Regions from separate parts of the Streptomyces sp. Je 1-369 genome, predicted to be linked through region 2. Evidence: riboswitches for the same ligand, from Rfam matches in the RefSeq annotation. Region 2 holds a riboswitch; the other holds the start of a gene.

The links. A riboswitch is a leader RNA that binds a small molecule or an ion and turns the genes downstream of it on or off. The one in region 2 is predicted to bind cobalamin.
Region 1: another riboswitch for cobalamin. It lies ahead of NOO62_RS02295 (energy-coupling factor ABC transporter permease); the one in region 2 lies ahead of metE (5-methyltetrahydropteroyltriglutamate--homocysteine S-methyltransferase).

Annotation. Positions count from the first base shown of each region.
Region 1 is NZ_CP101750.1:499,338-511,061, reverse strand. It holds gene NOO62_RS02320 (arylamine N-acetyltransferase family protein) at 1-556, opposite strand, end outside; gene NOO62_RS02315 (M6 family metalloprotease domain-containing protein) at 921-3,044, opposite strand; gene NOO62_RS02310 (tetratricopeptide repeat protein) at 3,294-4,730, shown strand; gene NOO62_RS02305 (MMPL family transporter) at 5,127-7,346, shown strand; gene NOO62_RS02300 (DUF3048 domain-containing protein) at 7,450-8,445, opposite strand; cobalamin riboswitch at 8,713-8,897, shown strand; gene NOO62_RS02295 (energy-coupling factor ABC transporter permease) at 8,927-9,646, shown strand; gene NOO62_RS02290 (energy-coupling factor ABC transporter substrate-binding protein) at 9,646-10,065, shown strand; gene cbiQ (cobalt ECF transporter T component CbiQ) at 10,072-10,821, shown strand; gene NOO62_RS02280 (energy-coupling factor ABC transporter ATP-binding protein) at 10,818-11,717, shown strand.
Region 2 is NZ_CP101750.1:8,266,296-8,278,019, reverse strand. It holds gene NOO62_RS36550 (hypothetical protein) at 1-1,568, shown strand, start outside; gene NOO62_RS36545 (GNAT family N-acetyltransferase) at 1,552-2,343, opposite strand; gene NOO62_RS36540 (short-chain fatty acyl-CoA regulator family protein) at 2,451-3,926, opposite strand; gene aceA (isocitrate lyase) at 4,232-5,515, shown strand; partial or broken gene NOO62_RS36530 (malate synthase) at 5,643-6,563, shown strand; cobalamin riboswitch at 6,755-6,974, shown strand; gene metE (5-methyltetrahydropteroyltriglutamate--homocysteine S-methyltransferase) at 7,138-9,462, shown strand; gene NOO62_RS36520 (hypothetical protein) at 9,675-10,091, shown strand; gene NOO62_RS36515 (MarR family winged helix-turn-helix transcriptional regulator) at 10,092-10,625, opposite strand; gene NOO62_RS36510 (alpha/beta fold hydrolase) at 10,707-11,570, shown strand; gene NOO62_RS36505 (discoidin domain-containing protein) at 11,599-11,724, opposite strand, start outside.

The DNA of each region.
Region 1 (11,724 bases), 7.8 Mb from region 2:
CACCGGCCTTGAAGTCGGCCAGCGCGCGCGGACGCGGGTCCACCAGGTACTGCCGCTTGCCGTCCTTGACGACGTCGAGGTCGCCGTCCGGAGTCTCCGCGATGCGGAACGTGCCTGCCGGGTCGGCCTGCTCGCCGCGGTCCGCGTAGGCGAGCGGCAGCTCGCTGTGGGCGCCGAAACCGACGTCCGCGAGCCAGTCGCCGCCGTCCTCCGTGAGCACGCGCAGGGCGAGGTGGTCGAAGGGGATGCCGAGCTCCCCGGTGTCGTCGTACACCCGGGCCTGCAACAGCGCGACGTCGAAGCCGAGGGCCTTCAGGAGCGCGGCGAAGGCGCCGTTGAGCTCGTAGCAGAAGCCGCCTCTGTGGGCGTCCACGACCTTGCTGACCAGGGCCTTGTCGGTGAGCTCGATGTCCTGGCCCAGGTGGATCGAGAGGTTCTCGAAGGGAACGCTGCGCAGATGCGCCAGATGCAGGTCGTGGAGGGCCCGCGAGGTGGGGGCGGCGGGGCGTTCGGCGCCGATGTGCCGCAGGTAGGCGTCGATCTGTTCGGTGTCCATGGCACCAGTGTGGTGCGGGACGCGGTGCCCGGGCCACGGGCCCCGGAGGGAGGCGGTGCCCTCCGTGGGTCCTAGGGCCTGTGTCGGAAGTCCCGCCTGCCCCGCGACGCCCGGCACGCGCCCTCGCGGCGTTGTCGGGGCACCCCGATACAACCAGTATCGGGGCGACCCTCCGCCTTGCGATCGCACGTACCGGACGCCGCGGGGCCCGCCCTCCGGGCGGACGACGGGACTTCCGACACAGGCCCTAGGACTTCGGAGCGACCGGCAGCGCCTCGCCGAGCGTGTCTGGACCGACCTGCGCGAGTCCTTCCGCCCCTTGCGGCCCGCGGGCTGACGGCGGAAGAACTCGCGAGGGTTTCCGTCAGCGGCCGCCCTGCTGCGCGCCGCCCTTCTTTGCGACGGCGCAGGTGGCCGTGGCGGCCTTGTGCGGGTCGCTCACCGAGCGGGCGGTGAGGGTGAGGCGGCCCTTTGGGTGGGCGTTCGCCTTCGCGGACACGGCGACGTCCACGTCGACCGTGGCGCCCGCCCTCGCCGTGGCCAGCTTGCTGGGCAGCCAGGCGGACCAGCCGCGGCCCGAGGCCTCGGCGGAGAGCCGGTAGACGTCGGAGTCGAGGTAGCGGGCGGCGTTCTCGGGGTGCTCGCCCGGCGGTTCTGCCGACGCGCGGCCGGTGTTGGTCAGCGGGAAGGTGCAGGTCGCGCGGCTCTTCACGGGGTTGCCCGACGCCTCGCCGCGGTGCAGTGCGGTCCCGCGGCGCTGCGGGCCCGCACCGTCCAGCGACTTGACGGCGATGGTGTACGACAGCACGCCCGAGCGGCTGCGGCGGATGTCGGTGACGTAGAAGTGCAGGCGGTTGGCGCGGTCGACGTACTCGTAGGAGCTGCCGGAGTCCGTTCCGGCGTGGAAGAGCGCGTCGCTGAGCTGGCGGTAGTCACCCATCGTGATCTTCTGCTCGGTTCCGTCGGGGCGCGTGAAGTCCACCATGTCGATGTCCTCCGGGTGGGCGTCGATCACCCAGGCGAAGGGGGCGCGGTCCTGGTTCTTGGTCTTGGTGATGAGTACGCCGTTGTCCGGGGTGAAGGAGTCCATGCCCATCCGGTCCACGACCTCGACCGTGTAGTTCTCGTAGCCGCCGCCGTCGCACAGCGGGTCGGTGGCGCGGTCGCAGACGGGGGAGAGGTCGCGGGACATGGCGATGTTGACGCCGGACAACCCCCGCGCGCCGGGCGGCGCGGACCGGGCGGTGACCTTGGCGACGACCACACCGGACTCGTCGAGCGCGTCGCGGTCCAGGCGCAGCACGTTCTTCTCGTCGACGATGCCGAGCTTCAGCTTGTCGCGCAGGATGTGCTGGGAGCCCATCGAGCCGCCCTCGGTGGCCGGGATCTTCCAGCGGGTGTGCGGGCCGCCGGGGCCGTTGAACGAGCCGCGCGAGAGCATGCTCCAGATGCCGGTGTAGGCGCGGCTCAAAGGCTTGCCATAGGGGTTGTTGTAGTTGTCGCCTATGCCCAATATGTGGCTGAGCTCGTGGGCGTACACCCCCATGCCCGAGCTCTCGGCCTGCGTGGACGAGCCGGTGACGGCGTTCGGCCAGATGCGGGCCGCGGCCTGCCAGGACGTCCACGGCACGTAGCGGGTCGTGGCGGCGTTGCTGCCGGAGAGGATGGGGGACGGCGGGCCCCACGTGCCCGGTACCTGCCCCTGCGAGCCGAACTTCATCTGGCCGAACTCCTGCCAGGTGGAGGACTCGTCCTGCCCCGCGGTGAGATAGAAGACGAAGTCGTACTTGGCCGCCTCGGCCTCGCCGACCTGGGCGGTCCAGGCCGCCTTGCCGTTGGCGCGGATGTCCTTGCCGCACGTGCTGTCGGTGGGGCAGGCGCCCGGGTTCATGCCGGGCTCGATGCCGTACTGGAACGACTTGAACGGCATGCGGTACACGCCGAAGGCCTTCAGGTCGACGCCGACGCGGCCGCCGGAGTCCTCCATCCAGTACTCATTGATGGTGTGGCCGCGGTTGAGCGCGCCGGGTTTGTTGAGGAAGTCCTCGTAGAACCGCGGGAGACGGGAGCGCGGGACGTCGGACGCGGTGGTCTGCGGGTTGCCGAAGACCGTCGAGCCCGCGGGCTTGCCGACGGTGAACTCCTCGTCGGGATAGTCGAGGAGGACGAGGGCGCCCTTGAACGTGCGGTCGGTGGGCTCGATGCCGGGGTTCGCCCAGTCGGTGCCGGGCACGGAGCGGTACTCGCTCCAGGTCATGTCGTCGGGATTGCGCCAGTTCTGCGGGTCGATGGGCCGTGCGAGGGACGGCCGGTCGCGGGCGACGGGATCGGTCTCGTCGGGCGTCGCACGGGCCGTGCCCACCGCGGCCGTCGCCATGGCCGCGAGGACGGCGACCAGGACAGTGGCACGTCGGGCGGGGTGGCGGCGCGGACGGGTGGTGGCGGATGCGCGTACGGGGCGTCCGGTGCGTCTGTGACGGAGGAACATGGCTCACCTCGTGCCTCTTGCCGGGAAGAAAGGGACAAGTGCGTGACAAGCCGTTCGAGTGGTGCGTCAACCGCTGCAAAGGTAGGCCGCCCGAAGCGGTGATGCCAGAGTGCCTCCAGAGCGCCCCGTGACGGGTTCCGCGTCGGCGGCGGGGCGTCAAGTGCCCTCGCGGCGGGCAGGATTGGTGCCCCCTCACCCGGCGGACCGCTCACCGGACCGCACGGCGTCTCCCCGCGGAAGGAGCCGACCATGGCACAGGAGCCGACCATGGCAGGCGACCGGCACGGCCACCCGATGTCCCGCACCGGCACCGAGGCCGCCGCCCTCTACGAACAGGCGCTGGAACACCTGCTGTTCTTCCGCGCCGACGTGGCCGACGCGTCCCGGCAGCTGCTCGCCACCGCGCCCCGCTCGGTCATGGGCCACGTACTCGCCGCCCATTTGGGCCTCCTCGGCACGGAGGAGAAGGAGGCCGCCGACGCCCGCAACGCGTTCGAGCGCTTCAAGGAACACGTGCACCGGGGCGAGATGACACCGCGCGAGCGCATGCACGTCGCCGCCGCCACCTCCTGGCTCCGGGGCGACCTCCACCAGGCGGGCCGGGTGCTCGGCGAGCTCTCCGTGGAGTATCCGCGCGACGTGCTCGCCCTGGCCGTCGGCCACCAGATCGACTTCTTCACCGGCAACGCCGCGCGCCTGCGCGACCGCATCGGCGGCGCCCTGTCCGCCTGGGACGCGTCGGACCCGCAGTACGGCCCCGTCCTCGGCATGTACGCCTTCGGTCTCGAGGAGTCGTGCCACTACGAGCAGGCGCGGGAGATCGGCCTCGCCGCCGTCGAGCGCCGACCGCACGACGTGTGGGGCATCCACGCCGTGGTGCACACCTACGAGATGCAGGGCCGGTTCGCCGACGGCATCCGCTACCTCGACGCCCGCACCGCGGACTGGGCGACCGGCAACTACCTGAACGTGCACAACTGGTGGCACTACTGCCTCTACGCCCTGGAGGCGGGCGACATCCCGCGCGTCCTGGAGATCTACGACGCCGCACTGCACCACGCGGAGTCGACGGGTGCGGCGATGGAGCTCCTGGACGCGGCCGCCCTCCTGTGGCGGCTGCGGCTGGCCGGGCAGGACGCGGGGGGCCGGTGGGGGCCGCTCGCCGACGCCTGGGCCGCCCGCCACGACGGCCCGTACTACGCCTTCAACGACGCGCACGCGGTCATGGCGTACGTCGGCGCGGGCCGCACCGCCGACGCCGAACGCCTGGTCCGCGCGCGCGAGCGGTATGTCGCGTGCAGCGGCTCCGGCGTGTCCAACCACGCCATGACCGCGGACATCGGGCTGCCCGTGTGCCGCGCACTGATCGCCTACGGAGAACACCACTACGACCGGGCCGTGGAACTCCTGCTCCCCGTACGGCACCGCCTGGGGGAGTACGGCGGAAGTCATGCCCAGCGCGACGCCGTGCACAAGACCCTGCTGGAGGCCGCCCTGCGCGCCGGCCGCCACGAGCTGTCCCGCACCCTCCTGAGCGAGCGCATCAACCTGCGCCCGGTCTGCCCGTACAACTGGCTGGCCCAGGCCCGCCTGGCCGACGAACTGGGGGAGGGGGCGCGCGCCGCGGTGGCCCGCGCCAGGGCGGGCGAGCAGGCGGCCGACGGCGCGGCGGCACTCAAACGGTGAAGCGGCGCGGGTCCCGGCGTGCGACAACGGCGAAATCCGGCCAACGGCTGTATCCGTCGCCTCGCGGCGCATATGCGTGCGTGGTGCAGGTATAGGGGGCGAGCTGCGGCGCGGCGTAAGGGGAGTCGAATGTTCCGCGCCAATGATGAAGAAACCGTTGACACGTGACTGCACCCTGTGGCCTAGAAAGGGAGATCCGCTCTCCTCCCAGGGGATGACACTTCGCGCGACGCAGTACAGCGACCGTGGGCCGATAGTCCGGCTCGCAGGCGGACTTGTTGACCTCAAAGGGCGGTGAAGATTGAGGGGAAATCCTGCTGGACCCCCTGACGTGCGGCGATCGCACCGGCAGAGGGTTGTCCGTGCCTGCCGAACCCGACGGGAGTCCCCTTCGCCGTGGCTACGTTCCTGTACAAACTAGGCCGCCTCGCCTTCCGGCGGCGCCGTTACGTGGCGCTGCTGTGGGTCGTGGCCCTGGCGGGGGCCATCTTCGCCTCCTCGGCGGCTCCCGCCCCGCCCGAAGACTCCTTCTCCATGCCGGGAACGGAGTCGCAGAAGGCCTTCGACCGCCTCGAGGAGCACTTCCCCGACGCCAGCGCCGACGGAGCGAGCGCCCGCGTCGTCATCCGCGCCCCCAAGGGCGAGAAGCTCACCGAGGGGCAGCAGAAGAGCCAGGTCGACCGCCTCGTCGACACCATAGGCAAGGGCCCGCAGGTGTCGAGCGTCGACGACCCCTACGAGGCCGACGCCGTCAGCAAGGACGGCACCACCGCCTACGCCTCGGTCACCTACAAGGTCACCGCCACCGAACTCACCGACGAGGCCAGGGACGCGCTGACCGAGGCGACCGACGAGACCCGCGACGCGGGCTTCACGGTCGAGACCGGCGGCGACGCCGTCATGGCCGAGCAGGAGATGGGCGGCAGCGCCGAACTCATCGGCATCGCCATCTCCGCGGTCGTCCTCATCCTGACCTTCGGCTCGCTGGTCGCCGCGGGCATGCCGCTCCTCACCGCGATCATCGGTGTCGGCATCGGCATCTCCGGCATCGCGGCACTCGGCAGCACCCTCGACCTCTCCGCCACGACCTCCACGCTCGCGATGATGATCGGCCTCGCCGTCGGCATCGACTACGCCCTCTTCATCGTCTCCCGCTACCGAGCGGAGATAGCCGAGGGCCGCGAACCGGAGGAAGCCGCGGGCCGGGCCACCGGAACCGCGGGATCCGCCGTCGTCTTCGCCGGCCTCACCGTGGTCGTCGCCCTGTCGGGCCTCGCGATCGTCAACATCCCGATCCTCACCAAGATGGGTCTGGCCGCCGCGGCCACCGTCGTCATCGCCGTCCTCATCGCGCTCACCATGATCCCCGCGCTGCTCGGCTTCGCGGGCCGCAAGGTGCTGCGCCGCAAGGACCGCAAGAAGTCCGCGAGCGAACTGTCCGACCCGAACGCCAAGCCGAAGCTCGGCACCCGCTGGGCGCGCTTCGTCCTGCGCCACCCGCTCTCCGTGCTCCTGGTCGCCGTCGTCGGCCTCGGCGCCGTGGCAGTACCGGCCGCAAGCCTGGAGCTCGGTCTGCCCGACGAGGGCACGTCGGCGCCGGACACGACGCAGCGCAAGGCGTACGACATGCTGTCCCAGTCCTTCGGCGCCGGGTTCAACGGCCCGCTGATGATCACGGTCAGCAAGGACGCCGACGTCGCCGGCGCGGCCAAGACCGTCGGTGACTCCATCGCCAAGATCGACGGCGTCGTCGCCGTGACGCCCGCCCAGGCCAACAAGGCCGGCGACACCGCGATCCTGAACGTCATCCCCAAGACGGGCCCGAGCGACCACGAGACCGAGGAACTGGTCAAGTCGATCCGCTCGACCGCCGACGGCATCGGCGCCGACACCGGCTCCGAGATCCTGGTCACCGGCCAGACCGCGATGACCATCGACTTCTCGCAGACGCTCGACGACGCGCTCCTGCCCTACCTCGGCCTGGTCGTCGGACTCGCCTTCCTGCTCCTGATGCTGGTGTTCCGCTCCGTTCTGGTCCCGCTCAAGGCGGCGCTCGGCTTCCTGCTCTCGGTGGCAGCCGCGCTCGGCGCCGTGGTCGCGGTCTTCCAGTGGGGCTGGCTCGCCGACATCGTGGGCGTCGACCAGCCGGGCCCGATCATGAGCATGATGCCGATCTTCATGATCGGTGTGGTCTTCGGCCTGGCGATGGACTACGAGGTCTTCCTCGTGACCCGGATGCGCGAGGCGTACGTCCACGGGGCGCGCCCCGGCGAGTCGGTCGTGACCGGCTTCACCCACGGCGGACGGGTCGTGGCCGCGGCCGCGATCATCATGATCAGCGTCTTCTCCGGCTTCATCATGGAGAACGACGACATGATCAAGATGATGGGCTTCGGTCTCGCCATCGCCGTCCTCTTCGACGCCTTCGTGGTCCGCATGGCGATCGTGCCCGCCGTCCTCGCGCTGCTCGGCAAGTCCGCCTGGTGGCTGCCGCGCTGGCTGGACAAGGTGCTGCCGAACGTGGACGTGGAGGGCGAGAAGCTCCACAGGAACCTCGGCGACACCGGGACGCCCGACGCCGAGACGGACCGGGAGCTGGCCCCTGTGGGCCGCTGACACACCGCGGCACCCGCTGAGCGGGCCGGCCGGGACACCCCACACGTGGGGGAGTGCCCCGACCGGCCCGCTCGGTCGTTCCCGGAGGTTGTGGCGGAGGGGCTCAGCGGCGGTCCGCGTAGACCATCCAGACCTGGCCGGGCGCGAAGGGCATCGGCTCGCCGTTCGGCCGGGTGAACGTGGTGCCGCCGTCGGCCGTGGGACGCTGCCAGCGCGTCGCGTACCGCTTGCCGTCGCGCAGCACCGTCGCCCTGCCGCGGCCGACCGTCTCGATGTACGGCGTCGCCGCGCCGTTGACGTCCTTGAAGCGCGACGGACGCATGTTCACGTACTGGATCACGATGGTGCGGGCGCCGAGCTGCCGCCCCGACGTGCCGCGGGCCGGGGCGCCGTCGAAGGACGCGAGCCAGCGGCCCTGCCGCCGCGACCAGCGGAAGGTGTGGCTCGCGGCGGCGTACCTGACGGTCCGCGCGGCGGTGCGCGCGCCGCCCGCCGGAGCCGGGCCGAAGCGGAAGCCGACGTCGGCCGGGCGGTCGGCCCGCGGAGCCGAACGCAGCAGGGCCTCGGGGTGGACGAAGAGGTTGTGCGGGGCGGGCCGCCCGCCGTGCCGGAAGTACGCGCCGGGCACCCGGCCCTGCGAGCGTGCGTGCAGCGGCGAGTTCCGCAGCACCTTCTGCAGGGCGCTGCGCACCCCGGAGTACGCGAGGGCAGGACGCCCGAACTGGCGCAGGAGCTCGATGTCCGACTCGCGGGCACTGCGCACCGGTCCGACGGCCTTCGGAAGTTTGCTGGAGTACACGCCCATCAGGCGGCTCATGCCGCCCTCGACCTTCTCCACGTAGACGAGGTCCGCCCGGTCGAGACCGGTGTGTGGCCGGGCGTGGCGCGCGTTGTCGAACTTCACGGCGAGCACCGGGTTCTGCGGTGCCGACTGCCCGGTGAAGGGCGAGGTGGTCCGAGGGGCCGGGGTGTCCTCGGGGGAGTGGGCGCTCGCGTACGAGGGGGCTCCCACGGTGAGCGAGGCCGTGGCGGCCAGCGCGAGCACTGTCGCGCCGATGCGAGTGCGACGGTCGGCCCGGACTCTCGATGCTGCCTTCAAGGCGTCTCCATTCGTGGCGGGGCGGCAGCCGCACACGTACCTCCCGCGCCGGTACGCCCAATCACGCCTGGGCCATCCACCGACACCCCGTCACTCTTTCCGGGGGCCGAACCGCGTGGCGCCGCACCGAATGGCGCCCCGGACGCGTACACCGGCACTTCCTCCGGCCCGTCACAGCCGCTGAACAGGGGCGTACGCGGTGGTATGCGCGCTCGCGCGTGCCACCGCCGCGACCCGCCCGCAAGTTGTCAGCACGTCTGATGCGCACTAATGTCACCACGCCTTGGTGAACGGGAAATCCGGTGTGATGCCGGTGCGGCCCTCGCCACTGTGATCGGGAAGTCCGGCTCCAGCCCTCGCGGCAGCCACTGGGTACGCACGTACCCGGGAAGGCGGAGTCCGGTCGGTACGACCCGTCAGCCAGGAGACCGGCCAAGGCGCGTTGTCCATCCACGAGGTGCTGGAGAGGGTCTGCCGAGCCATGCACATAGCCGAGGGTTTCCTCCCACCGGCGCACGCGATCGCCTGGGGCGTAGCGTCCGCGCCGTTCGTCGTCCACGGAGTCCGCTCCCTGACCCGTGAAGTCAAGGAACACCCGGAGAGCACGCTGCTCCTCGGCGCCTCCGGGGCCTTCACCTTTGTCCTTTCCGCCCTGAAGATCCCCTCCGTGACGGGCAGTTGCTCGCACCCGACGGGGACCGGGCTCGGGGCGATCCTGTTCCGCCCGCCGATCATGACGGTGCTCGGAACCATCACCCTGCTCTTCCAGGCGCTGCTGCTCGCCCACGGCGGGCTCACCACCCTGGGCGCCAACGTCTTCTCCATGGCGATCGTCGGGCCCTGGGCGGGCTACGCCGTCTACCGGCTCCTGAAGCGGTACGACGTGCCGCTCATGGTCGCCGTGTTCTTCGGCGCGTTCGTCGCCGACCTGTCCACGTACTGCGTCACCAGCGTCCAGCTGGCCCTGGCGTTCCCCGACCCCAGCAGCGGCTTCCTGGGCGCCCTGGGCAAGTTCGGCGGCATCTTCGCCGTCACGCAGATCCCGCTCGCGGTCAGCGAGGGCCTGCTCACCGTCCTGGTGATGCGGCTGCTCGTGCAGTCGAGCAAGGGCGAACTCACCCGCCTCGGCGTGCTCTTGCAGCGCAAGCAGCCGACCGAGACGACCAAGTCGACCGAGACGCAGACGGGGGCCAGCGCCTGATGAGCCGTAACGCGAAGATCAACACCCTGCTGCTCCTCATCGTGGCCGCACTCGCCGTGCTGCCCATCGCGCTCGGGCTCGGCGACGACGAGGAGGAGCCGTTCGCCGGGGCCGACGCCCAGGCCGAGACGGCGATCACCGAGATCGAGCCGGACTACGAGCCGTGGTTCTCGCCGCTGTACGAGCCCCCGTCCGGCGAGGTCGAGTCGGCGCTCTTCGCCCTCCAGGCGGCCCTCGGCGCGGGAGTCCTCGCCTACTACTTCGGGCTCCGCAAGGGCCGCAAGCAGGGCGCGGAGCTGGGCATTGAGCAGGGCGCGGAGCAGGCACGCGCGGAGCAGGCGCGCACGGAGCGCCGGGCCGAGCCCGCCGGGGATCCGGCCGACGCGGACAGAAGCCGGGCCGAGACCGAGCAGGTCTGATCCGGCGTGCTGCCCATCGACGCGGCGGCGCACAGCAGTCGCTGGCGCCGCCGGCACCCCGTGGACAAGGCCGTGCTCGGACTCGGCCTCACCGTCCTCGCCATCTCGCTGCCGCCCTGGCCGGGCGCCGCCCTGGTCCTGGCCGCCGCGCTCGTCCTGCTGCTCGGCCCCGCGGGTGTGCCGCCCCGCAAACTGTGGCGCGCCTACCGCGTGCCACTCGGCTTCTGCGTCACCGGCGCCCTCACCCTGCTCGTCCAAGTGGGCGGCCCCGACGGGTTCGTGACGTTCGCGGAGGGCGGTCCGGCGCGCGCCGGCGGACTGCTCCTGCGGACCTCAGCCGCCTCGCTCGGCGTGCTGCTCTTCGCCTTCACCACCCCGATGTCGGACCTGCTCCCGCGCCTGGTGAAGGCGGGCGTGCCCGCGCCGGTCGTGGACGTGGCACTCGTCACGTACCGGATGAGCTTCCTGCTCCTGGACTCCATGAGCCGCATCCGGCAGGCGCAGGCCGCGCGCCTCGGCCACACCACCCGCGCCGCCACCTGGCGCTCCCTCGCCGGTCTCGGCGCCACCGCGTTCGTACGCGCCTTCGACCGGGCGAGCCGCTTGCAAGCAGGCCTCGCCGGGCGCGGCTACGACGGCACCCTGCGCGTACTCGTGCCCGAGGCCCGCGTCTCGCGCCCCTTCATCGCCGCGGGCGCGGCACTTCTCGTGGGCCTGGTGGCCCTCACCCTCGTACTGGAAAGGTTCCTCCCATGAGCGAGCCGAGGGCTCTTCGCGAGCCGGACGCTCCCGCAGGACCGCACGCGTCCGTGGTCGCCCTCCACGCGGCGGCGTACGCGTACGAGGACGGGCCCACCGTCCTCAGCGGCCTGGACTTCGACGTCGTCGACGGGCGCGCGCTCGCCCTGCTCGGGCGCAACGGCAGCGGCAAGACCACCCTCATGCGCCTGCTCAGCGGCGGACTGCGCCCCGCCGAGGGGAGCCTGACCCTCGCGGGGACCCCGGTCACGTACGACCGCAAGGGCCTGACCCGGCTGCGCACCACCGTGCAGCTGGTCGTCCAGGACCCCGACGACCAGCTGTTCGCCGCATCGGTCGAGCAGGACGTGTCGTTCGGCCCGCTCAACCTCGGCCTGCCCGACCCGGAAGTCCGGGCACGGGTGGCCGAGGCGCTCGCCGCCCTCGACATCACCCCGCTCGCCGACCGGCCCACCCACCTGCTCTCCTACGGGCAGCGGAAGCGGACCGCGATCGCCGGAGCCGTCGCGATGCGCCCCCGCGTCCTCATCCTCGACGAGCCGACCGCCGGACTCGACCCCGACGGCCAGGAGCGCCTCCTCGACACCCTGCAAGGACTGCTGGACGCGGGCACGACCGTCGTCATGGCGACCCACGACGTGGACCTGGCCCTGCGCTGGGCCGACGACGCGGCGCTGCTCACTCCCTCCGGCGTACGGACAGGACCGGCGGCGGAGATGCTGGGGCGCCGCGACCTCCTCGCGCAGGCCGGGCTGCACCTGCCGTGGGGCATCGCGGTCGGCGAACTGCTGCGCGCCCACGGCCTGCCGACCGGCATGGGCGAAGGGCCGCGGACGGCCGAGGAGTTGGCGGCGCTGGTGGCGAGACCGGCGACCGCGGCGGACGAGGTCTGATGTCCCC
Region 2 (11,724 bases):
TGCGCCCCGAGGTGGAGGCGTCGCTCGGCACCGGAGACGTGGCGTCGGCGCTGGCCGCCGTGGGACCGTACGCGCTCGGCGACCGGGTGCCCGGCGCCGCCGCCGACCTGTCGACGCTCACGGACGACGGCCGCTGGAACGCCGTACCGGACCTGAAGGCCGCGGGTGTCGACCTGGGAGCGGCCGAGCAGGCCCGGTACTTCACCAGGCTGGCGCTGGGGTGGGTCCAGGGCATCGCGGGCGTGCTCGCTCTCGCGTCGGGCTGCGTGCTGGCCTTCACCGGCTCCGCGTCCTGGGCGGTGCGGGTGCGCCGCGTGGGCACGGCGCCGGCTGTGGGAGGTGCGCTGTCGGTGGTGGTCCTCGCGGTGGCGCGGTGGCGGGTCGGGGAGCTGATGGCCCGTCCGCCTTCGAGCTGGCCGCCCTCGGTCGGCAAGCTACTCGACGACGTCCAGCACGGTGCCGCCGACGCCCTCGTCTCGGTGGGGCTGATCACGTCGGCGCTCCCGCTGCTCGCGGGGCTGGCTCTGGCCGGGGCGCCGTGGGCGTACGAGAAGGTGGTGGCGCGGCGCGGGGCGCGGCTGACGGGACGGCGGCGGAGCGCGGTCCTCGGTACGGCGGGCGGCGTCCTCGTGGCCGTCGCGATGGTGGGCGCGGTGCTGGCTCCTCTCGCGGCGGGCAAGGACGCCCGCGAGCTGTGCCTGGGCTCGGAGTCGCTCTGCGACAGGCCGTACGACCAGGCCGCCTTCCTGGCCACGCACAACGCGATGTCGACGACCGCCGACCGGTTCATCGGCCCGCTCCAGGACCCGGACATCGTCGCGCAGTTGGACGCCGGAGCCCGCGGCCTCCTGATCGACACCCAGACGTGGGAGACCCCCGAGGAGGTGTCCGAACGGCTTCGGGAAGCGGACTTCCCGCCCGACATGAAGCAGCAGATCACCCGCCTGGCGGAGCGCGCCAACCCGCCGCGCCCCGGCATGTGGCTCTGCCACGCGGTGTGCAGGGCCGGGGCGATCCCCCTGGTGGAGACGCTGCGCACGATCGGCACCTGGCTCGACGAGCACCCCGGTGAACTGGTCACCCTGATCGTCCAGGACGCCATCGACGGCGAACAGACGCGGGACGCGTTCCACGAGGCGGGGCTGGACCGGCTGCTGTTCACACCGGACTCCGACCCCGACCGCCCCTGGCCCACCCTGGGCGAAATGATCGACAAAGGGCGCCGCCTCGTGGTCTTCGCCGAAGAGGCCGACGGTCCCGCGCCCTGGTACCGCAACTTCTACCGGTACGGCATGGAGACCCCGTTCGCGTACACCGCACCGGACCAGATGAACTGCGTCCCGCACCGCGGCGGCACCGGCAAGCGGCTGTTCCTGCTGAACCACTTCATCACCGACATGGGCGGCAGCCGTCTCGACGCCGCCGTCGTCAACAAACGCGACTTCATCCTGGAACGGGTGCGTCGCTGCGAGAAGGAGCGCGGCAGGCCGGTCAATTTCGTCGCCGTCGACTTCGCGACGATCGGCGATGCGCTGGGCGCGGTCGACACGCTCAACCGGAGGCGTTGATCCGCGACTCTGCGCGCAGCAGGGCGTGTTCGGTGAACCGGCCGCAGGAGCGGAAGCCGAGACGGCGGTAGACGGGCTCGCCCTCGGCCGACGCCTGGAGAACGGCCAGGGAGTGGCCCAGGCGGCGGGCGGTGTGGAGCGCGGCGAGGGTGATCGCGCCGCCGTAGCCGCGTCCTCGGTGCGCGGTCAGGGTGCTGATGTTGTAGATCCCGGCGACGCCCGCGTACGCGAACACCTCGGCGGAGCAGACCGCTTCGTCCGCCACGTAGCCGACGAGGTGGCGGGCCGAGCAGTCCGGGGCGAGTGCCTGTGGGGCGGCGCGGGCGTAGAAGCGGCGTACCGTCTCGGCGGGCGGGGTCCAGTTCGCGGCGAGGACCGTGGCGTAGTCGGCGAGTTGCCGGGGTGTCGTCACGGGCCGGATGCCCAGGCGCGGCACGGAAGGCAGCGGCGGGAGCTCGTCCAGGTGCGCCCACATCGCCGTCTCCCGTTCCGAAGCGGGCAGTCCGGCGGCCGTCAGGCGGGCCGACAGATCCGGCGGTGCCGATGCGGGACCGACCCACCAGGAGAAGGGGCGACCCGTCGCGACCAGCGCCCGTGCGGTGACGGCGACGCGCGCCGGGGCGGTCTCGGCGGTGAAGCGGGCCAGGGCGACGACGTTGAACGTGTCGTCGTCGAGGCCGCTGTCGGCGATCACGAGGTCGTCGGTCGCCACGACGGTCGCCCCCGGCAGGCCCCGGTGGAGGTGGCAGGCGTGCTCGGCCAGGTTCCGTTCCATCCTGTCGAGCGGGTCGGCGCGGTCGGCCTGCTCCAGAGGCGGCGCGTCGTCGCGGCGATCGTCGGTCATACTTCCGTAGCTTGCCGCGCCACGGCGCGGCTCGCCGCTCAATTCGGGGCGTCGGTCACCGGGTAGGGCACGAACGTGCTGCTGTTCTGGTCGATGCGCAGGGGGCGGCCCAGCGGCGGTGCGGCTCGTTGGGGGCAGTCGAGGCGTTCGCAGACGCGGCAGCCCATCCCAATGGGGGTGGCGGCCGCCGCAGTGGAGAGGTCGAGTCCGTCGGAGTAGACGAGGCGGTGGGCGTGGCGGATCTCGCAGCCGAGGCCGATGGCGAAGGTCTTGCCCGGTTCGCCCCAGCCGCCGCGGTGCCGGGTGATGGCGCGGGCGGTCCACAAGTAGCGCTGCCCGTCGGGCATTTCGGCGATCTGTACGTGGATGCGGCCGGGCGCGGCGAAGGCCTCGTACACGTTCCAGAGCGGGCAGGTGCCACCGGTGCGTGAGAAGTGGAAGCCCGTGGCGGACTGGCGCTTGGAGAGGTTGCCCGCCCGGTCTACCCGGACGAAGGAGAAGGGCACGCCCCGCAGGCGCGGGCGTTGGAGGGTGCTGAGCCGGTGGCAGACGGTTTCGTAGCCGAGGCCGTAGCGGTCGGTGAGCCGTTCGATGTCGTACCGGACCTCTTCGGCCGCCGCGTGGAAGGCGCGGTACGGCAGGACGAGTGCGGCGGCGAAGTAGTGGGCGATGCCGATGCGGGCGAGGGCGTGGGTCGGCGTGCCGGGCGTGAAGTCGTCGGCGGCCTGGCGGTCGAGTACGTCGCCGTGTTCGAGGAGCGCGAGCTGGGTGGCCATGCGGAAGGCGCGCTGGCCGGGGCGCAGACGGCTGGAGAGGTGGAGGGTGCGGGTCGTTTCGTCGTAGTGGTGCAGGCGGTCGCCGGTCCCGGCGGTCGGGCGGTCGCTGGGCCCGGCGGTCAGGCGGTCACCGGCCCCGGCCCCGGCCCCGGCCCCGGCGGTCAGGCGTACGCCGTGGGCGTCGGTGAGCCGTGCGGTCAGGGCGCGCGTGACCTCGCCGGGCCGGATGCCCAGCTCCTCGGCGAGATGCTCGGCGGCGATGTCGGTGTCGTGGAGGTAGTTCCTGCGGCGGTAGAAGAAGTCGCGGATCTCGTCGTGGGGTGAGCGGGGCAGGTCGGGGGCCGCGCCGTCGCGGCCGTCCGCGGCTTCCGCGAGGCGTTCGGACAGGAGCTGGCCGCGGCGGCCGAGGTCCAGCAGGACCTGCGCGACCGCGGGCATGCGCGAGGCGAGCTCGGCGAGGTCGGAAGGGGAGACACGGGCTTCGGTGATCTCGCCGACCAGCGCCTCCCTCAGGTCCGCCACGAGCCGGGTCGTGTCCCGCTCGGAGAAGAAGCCCGGGTCCACGCCGAAGGTCTCGGTCAGCCGGAGCAGAACGGGCACGGTGAGGGGGCGGGAGTCGTGCTCCATCTGGTTGAGGTAGCTCGGCGAGATGGCCAGGGTGCGGGCGAGCTCGGCCTGGCTCATCCGGCGCTCCTCGCGCAGCCGCCGCAGTCGCGCGCCCGCGTACGTCTTGCTCACCGTGTGCTCCTCCGTGCTCCATCGTGCCCCGCGCGCATGCTCCAGCACGGTGACGGGTGGGCGTCAGCGTACGGGAACCGCCCTGCCGCGAACCCTTCGCAACCTTGGCAGTTCCCCGCCCGAAGATTCGCAGAAGTTGGCACGCGTCCACGATTGATGGCACTGCGTGCCAGTGCCATCGTCTGCAGTGCGGCCGCAACACGCAGTGCATCCAGTCAGACCAGTGACACCCCGTGCCAGCACAGCCCGCGCGGCGACGGGGCATTGGCAGACGACACCCGGACGTCAAGGAGACGGTGACAGCAATGGCAGACGCGAGGAAGCACGCGGCCGAAGAGCTCGCACGGCGCTGGGCCACCGACCCCCGGTGGCAGGGCATCGACCGCACGTACAGCGCCGACGACGTCGTCCGGCTCGCCGGCAGCGTCCGCGAGGAGCACACCCTGGCGCGCCGCGGCGCGGAGCGGCTGTGGCGGCAGCTGCACGACCTGGACTACGTCCACGCGCTGGGCGCGCTGACCGGTGGACAGGCGGTGCAGCAGGTCAAGGCCGGTCTCCAGGCCGTCTACCTGTCCGGCTGGCAGGTCGCGGCCGACGCCAACCAGGCCGGTCACACCTACCCGGACCAGAGCCTGTACCCCGCCAACTCCGTTCCCCAGGTGGTGCGTCGCATCAACAACGCGCTGCTGCGCGCCGACCAGATCGCCACGAGCGAGGGCGACGGGGACGTGACGGACTGGCTCGCGCCGGTCGTCGCCGACGCGGAGGCGGGCTTCGGCGGCCCGCTCAACGCCTTCGAGCTGACCAAAGCCATGATCGCGGCGGGTGCGGCGGGCATCCACTATGAGGACCAGCTCGCCTCCGAGAAGAAGTGCGGTCATCTCGGCGGCAAGGTGCTCGTGCCGACCGGCCAGCACATCCGTACCCTCAACGCGGCCCGGCTCGCCGCGGACATCGCCGACGTGCCGACCCTGATCGTGGCCCGCACGGACGCGCTCGCCGCCAACCTCCTCACCAGCGACGTCGACGAGCGCGACGCGGAGTTCGTGACGGGCGAGCGGACGGCGGAGGGCTTCTACCGGGTCAGGAACGGCATGGCCCCGGTGATCGCGCGCGGCCTCGCCTACGCCCCGTACGCCGATCTCATCTGGGTGGAGACCAGCACGCCGGACCTGGCGCAGGCCCGCGAGTTCGCCGAGGCGATCCACGCCGAGCACCCGGACCAGATGCTGGCCTACAACTGCTCGCCGTCCTTCAACTGGAAGGCCGCCCTCGACGACGACGAGATCGCCAAGTTCCAGCGCGAGCTGGGCGCGTTGGGCTACAAGTTCCAGTTCATCACCCTGGCCGGTTTCCACTCCCTCAACCACGGCATGTTCGACCTGGCACGCGGCTACGCGGACCACGGCATGACCGCGTACGTCGACCTCCAGGAGCGGGAGTTCGCGGCGCAGGAACACGGTTTCACCGCGGTCAGGCACCAGCGCGAGGTCGGTACCGGCTACTTCGACCTCGTGTCGACCGCGGTCAACCCCGCCTCCTCCACGACCGCGCTGGCGGGCTCCACGGAGGCGGAGCAGTTCCACTAGGTCTCCGCCGAGGGCAACACCCCGTGCCGACGCGGGGCGTGAGGTCGGCCGACCCGCCGTCCCCCGCGCCCCGCCTCCCCTCCTCCGCTCACCCCCTCCGCTCTCCCTCCCGCCCCAGGAGACCCCCATGCCCGCCAACACCCTCACCCGCCCCATCCGCGTCCTCGCCCCACCCTCCCCGCCCGGACACCGCCACGACGAGATCCTCACCCCGGCCGCCCTGGACTTCGTCGGCCGACTGGCCGCCCTCTTCGGCGAGCGGCGCGATGAGCTGCTGAAGGAACGGCGCCGCCAGGCCCTGCGGCTCGCGGCGGGCACGCCGCTCGACTTCCCCCTCGTCACCTCCGCCGTGCGCGACGACCCGACCTGGCACGTCGCCCCTCCGGCCCCCGGCCTCACCGACCGCCGCGTGGAGATCACAGGTCCGCCGGACCGCCGTATGACGGTCAACGCGCTCAACTCGGGGGCGCGGGTGTGGATGGCCGACTTCGAGGACGCCACCTCTCCGACCTGGGACAACGTGATCGGCGGGCAGCTGAACCTGCTGGACGCCATCGAGCGGCGCATCGACTTCACCGCTCCCGAGGGCAAGGAGTACCGGCTCGCCGACCGCGACCGGCTCGCCACGATCGTGGTCCGCCCGCGCGGCTGGCACCTGTCCGAGGAGCACCTGGAGTACGACGGCGAGCCCGTGCCCGCCTCCCTCGTCGACTTCGGCCTGTACTTCTTCCACTGCGCGCGGCGCCAGATCGACGCGGGTCACGGCCCGTACTTCTACCTGCCCAAGCTGGAGAACCGCTACGAGGCACGCCTGTGGAACAACGTCTTCGTCGCCGCGCAGGAGCTTTTGGGCATCCCCCGCGGAACGGTCCGTGCCACCGTCCTCATCGAGACGATCACGGCCGCCGTGCAGATGGAGGAGATCCTCTTCGAGCTCCGCGAGCACAGTTCGGGGCTCAACGCCGGTCGCTGGGACTACCTGTTCAGCCTCATCAAGACCTTCGGGCACCGCACGGACTTCCTGCTGCGTGAGCGCACCCGACCGACCCGATGACCTGGGCTGAGGGGCCCGGAGGCGGCCGCCCGCCGAGGGGGCGGGCGGTCGTCCGCGCGGACGGGCGGGAGGCAGCGGAGTGTGCCGCCTTCCCGCCCGCCCCGTGTGCGAAGCACATCGCGCACGTGTTCCACCTCACCTTGCGATTGCCGGGCACGGCCCGGCTCGTCGGCGGACGGCGCCGTAAGGTGATCAGTGCAGCTGGTTCGCCCCGTCCGCCAGACGGGAGCGTCGCAAGAGGGAACCCGGTGGGAATCCGGGACTGCCCCGCAGCGGTGAGCGGGAACGACCGCCGTCACATGCACTGGGACCGACGAACGGTCCTGGGAAGCGACGGCCAGTAGGTGTCCTCCCCGGAGGACGTGCCCGCGAGTCCGAAGACCTGCCCGCTGTCCGTGCCCGAACCATTCGTGCGCGGATATCCCGGTGACCTCGTGGGCGGGTCGGCGAACACATCTGACGGACGGCCGCGCCCGACGCGCGTACCCGGGCCGTCCGGTGCGTCACCCCTTCGCGCTCTCGTCCCGTCGCCGGGATCTCAGGGATTCATCTCGCGAAGGAGATCTCCGTGACCACCAGGACCGCAGCCGCGGCAGCACGGGCCACCGTGTACGGCTACCCCCGCCAGGGCCCGAACCGTGAACTGAAGAAGGCCGTCGAGGGCTACTGGAAGGGCCGCGTCACCGCCGACGCCCTCCGCGCCGCCGCCGCCGACCTCCGCCGCGCCAACTGGCGCGAGCTCGCCGACGCCGGCATGGGCGAAGTCCCCACCGGCGACTTCTCGTACTACGACCACGTCCTGGACACCACCGTCATGGTGGGCGCGATCCCGGAGCGGCACCGCGCCGCGGCCGACGCGGACGCCCTCGACGGCTACTTCGCCATGGCGCGCGGCACGCAGGACGTGGCGCCGCTCGAGATGACGAAGTGGTTCGACACCAACTATCACTATCTGGTACCGGAGTTGGGTCCGGGCACGGTGTTCACCGCCGACTCGTCCAAGCAGGTGGCCGAGTTCAAGGAGGCCCGTGCGCTGGGGCTGACGGCGCGGCCCGTGCTCGTCGGGCCGGTCACGTACCTCCTGCTGGCCAAGCCCGCGCCCGGGGTCGCCGCCGACTTCGACCCGCTGACACTCCTCGACCGGCTGCTTCCCGTGTACGCGGAGGTCCTCGCCGACCTGCGCGCGGCGGGCGCCGAATGGATCCAGCTGGACGAGCCCGCCCTCGTCCAGGACCGCACGGCCGCCGACCTCAACGCGGCCGAGCGCGCCTACCGTGACCTCGGCGCCCTCACCGACCGGCCCAAGCTGCTCGTCGCGTCGTACTTCGACCGGCTCGGCGACGCACTCCCCGTACTCGCCAAGGCTCCGGTCGAGGGTCTCGCCCTCGACTTCACCGGGGCGGCCGCCGCCAACCTCGAAGCGCTGGCCTCCGTGGGCGGACTGCCCGGCAAGCGTCTGGTCGCCGGTGTCGTCAACGGCCGCAACATCTGGGTCAACGATATGGAGAAGTCCCTGGCCATCCTCGGCACCCTGCTCGGCCTCGCCGAGCGGGTCGACGTGGCCGCGTCCTGCTCCCTCCTCCACGTCCCCATCGACACGGGCCTCGAACGGGACATCGAGCCACAGATCCTGCGCTGGCTGGCCTTCGCCCGCCAGAAGACGGGCGAGATCGTGACGCTCGCCCGCGGCCTGGCCCGCGGCACCCACACGATCTCCACCCAACTCGCCGCGAACCGCGCCGACCTGGCCTCCCGGGCGGGCTCCCCCATCACCCGCGACCCGGCCGTCCGCGCCCGCACCGGCGCCGTCACGGACGCCGACGCACGGCGCTCCCAGCCGTATGCGGAGCGGGCCGCCGCCCAGCGCACCGCGCTCGGCCTGCCGCTGCTGCCGACGACGACCATCGGGTCGTTCCCGCAGACCGGTGAACTGCGCACGGCCCGCGCCGACCTGCGGGCCGGGCGGATCGACGGCGCCGGGTACGAGGAGCGCATCAAGGCCGAGATCCAGGAGGTGATCTCGTTCCAGGAGAAGACGGGCATCGACGTCCTGGTGCACGGCGAGCCCGAGCGCAACGACATGGTGCAGTACTTCGCCGAGCAGCTCACCGGCTACCTCGCCACGCAGCACGGCTGGGTCCAGTCGTACGGCACCCGCTATGTGCGCCCGCCGATCCTCGCCGGTGACATCTCCCGCCCCGAACCGATGACGGTGCGCTGGACGACGTACGCGCAGTCCCTGACCGGCCGTCCCGTCAAGGGCATGCTCACCGGCCCGGTCACCATGCTCGCCTGGTCCTTCGTCCGTGACGACCAGCCGCTCGGCGACACCGCACGCCAGGTCGCCCTCGCCTTGCGCGACGAGGTCGACGACCTGGAGGCGGCGGGCACTTCGGTCATCCAGGTCGACGAGCCCGCCCTGCGCGAGACGCTGCCCCTGCGCGCCGCCGACCACCCCGCCTATCTGGCCTGGGCCACCGAGTCCTTCCGCCTCACCACGAGCGGGGTACGGCCGGACACCCAGATCCACACCCACATGTGCTACGCGGAGTTCGGCGACATCGTCCAGGCCATCGACGACCTCGACGCCGACGTCATCAGCCTGGAGGCCGCCCGCTCCCACATGCAGGTCGCCCGCGAGCTCGCCGCCCACGGCTATCCGCGCGAGGCGGGCCCCGGCGTGTACGACATCCACTCGCCGCGCGTCCCCGGCGCCGAGGAGGCCGCCGCCCTGCTGCGCGAGGGACTCGAAGCGATCCCCGCCGAACGGCTCTGGGTCAACCCCGACTGCGGTCTGAAGACGCGTGGTTGGCCGGAGACCCGCTCCTCGCTGGAGAACCTGGTCGCGGCGGCCAGGACGGTCCGCGAGGAAATCGGGACGAGCACGTCCTGACGCGTGTGACGAGCACGCCCGTACGGGTGTGATGAGCACGTCCTGACGGGTGTGTGCGGCGCTGCGGTTCGAACCGGAGCCGCGGCACACACCCGTACACACCTGTGGCTCGTAACGCTCACTCATGCCGCTTCGCGCTCTGCGTCGCGTTGCACCGTGCAAGGATGCGTCCACCCGAGCTGTACTCCGCGCCTCCCCCAAGGCCCCGCCTCATGAGACAAGTCCCCTCGCTCATGTTCGTCCTGTACGTGGCCTGCGCCGTGTGCAAGGCACATATCGCGCACCTCGAGTTCACCCCTCCCGGCGCGCATCCCGTGAGCATGCCGCGCTGGGACGCGATGGGCCGGGCCGCCTACGCCGCGTCCAGAGACCACTCGCTCTGGTGGTTCACCGTGGAGAGCGAGGCATACACGAACGGCGCGGGTGAGAACGTTTCGGACGACGACGCGGACCGCTGCCGAAGAGCCTTCCGCTATCCGCGCACCTTCGGCCGCGTCCACACGGCAGGCCTCAAGGGGGACGCGGGTTTCTGCGCGCGGTGCGACGTCCCCTACTGCGCCCGGCACTGGCGCCGCGAGGAGACGGGCGACGAGGGCACGACGCTCTGTCCGCTGGGCCACCGGCGCTGATCAGGCCCCGCGGCCGGCCGTCGCCTCGGCCCAGCCGAGCGGCTGTGGCGTCCGGCCGTCCGCGTCCGCCACCTGCGGTTCACCGCCTGCTTCGTTGAACGCGGTCAACGCCGCCACCAGCGCCCCGCGTTGCTCGGGAGCGAGCCGTTCGACGATGGCCGTGACCTCTTCCCGGCGCCGGGCGGTGACGGTCTCGACGGTCCGCCGCCCCTCCTCGGTGACCTGGAGCGACGTCTCACGCCGGTCGTGAGGGTTCACCTGCCGGTCGGCCAGCCCCATCGCGATGAGCCGGTCCACCATCCGCATGGCGGTCGACGGCGCCACCTGCAGATGCTCGGCGAGCGTGACCAGTTTCGTGGCGCCCCGCGTCGACAGGACGACGAGCATGCGGAACTGAGGGAGCGTCACTCGTTCCTCGACCTGCGCCAGGGATCGCGCCGACACGGCGATGAGCAGCCTCGACGCCGTCAGGACCGCTCGGGTCACCGCCTCGACGTCGTCCACGTCCTCACGACACTTCCCGGGTTCGGCCATGTGTCCTTTCTACTCCTTCCCGGCGGGTACCCGTCCGCCCCCTACGGTGACCGGGACACCGGTTGAGGCACAGGAGGCCATGTGTTCGACGACTTCGAGCTGACGTGGTGCGAGGGCGACGGCGTGCGACTGCGGGTCCGGCACGGAGGGGCCGGGCCCGCGGTGCTGCTCCTGCACGGTCACCCTCGTACCCACGTGACGTGGCATCGAGTCGCCCCGCTGCTGGTCACGGCCGGCTATACGGTCGTCTGCCCGGACCTGCGGGGCTACGGCGGCTCCGAGAAGCCGCCGACCGACGAGCGGCACAGTCCGTACTCCAAGCGCGCCATGGCACGTGACTGCCTCGCGGTGATGCGCGGACTCGGGCACGAACGGTTCGCCGTGGTGGGGCACGACCGGGGCGCGTACGTGGCGTCGCGCCTCACCCTGGACCACCCGGAGTCCGTGTCCGCCCTGAGCGTCCTCGACGCCGTCCCCATCGGCGAGGCACTGCGGCGCTGCGACGCGACGTTCGCCGCGCGATGGTGGCACTGGTTCTTCCTCGGCCAGACCGACAAGTGCGCCGAACGCGTCATCGACGCCGACCCCGACGCCTGGTACAGGGCCGGCCCCGAGCAGATGGGTGCCGACGCGTACGAGGACTACCGGCGCGCCATCCACGACCCGGCCACCGTGCACGCCATGTGCGAGGACTACCGGGCGGGCCTCGGCGTCGACCGGGAGCACGACGACGCCGACCGGCGGACCGGTCGGCGCATCGAGTGTCCTCTGCAGGTGCTGTGGGCCACCCGCGACGACATGGTGGATCTCTACGGCGACGTGCTGGGCGTCTGGCGTGACTGGGCGGCCGGCCCGCCGGTCGGGGGCCCCGTCGCATCCGGCCACCACATGGCCGAGGAGGCCCCCGACGAACTCGCCGCCGCCCTGGTCGGGTTCTGGAGCTGAGCCGCCACAGAACTATCTGACTCGGTAGCTAATCAACCGTCAGTTCCGCGACTCCCGGGTGCTTCTTCGCCCCCTCCTCACCGCGCACCGTCACCCGCACGTACCGCGCGAGCCGCGGGTCGTCCGCGTCCATCCGGTGCCAGTTCCGCCCGTC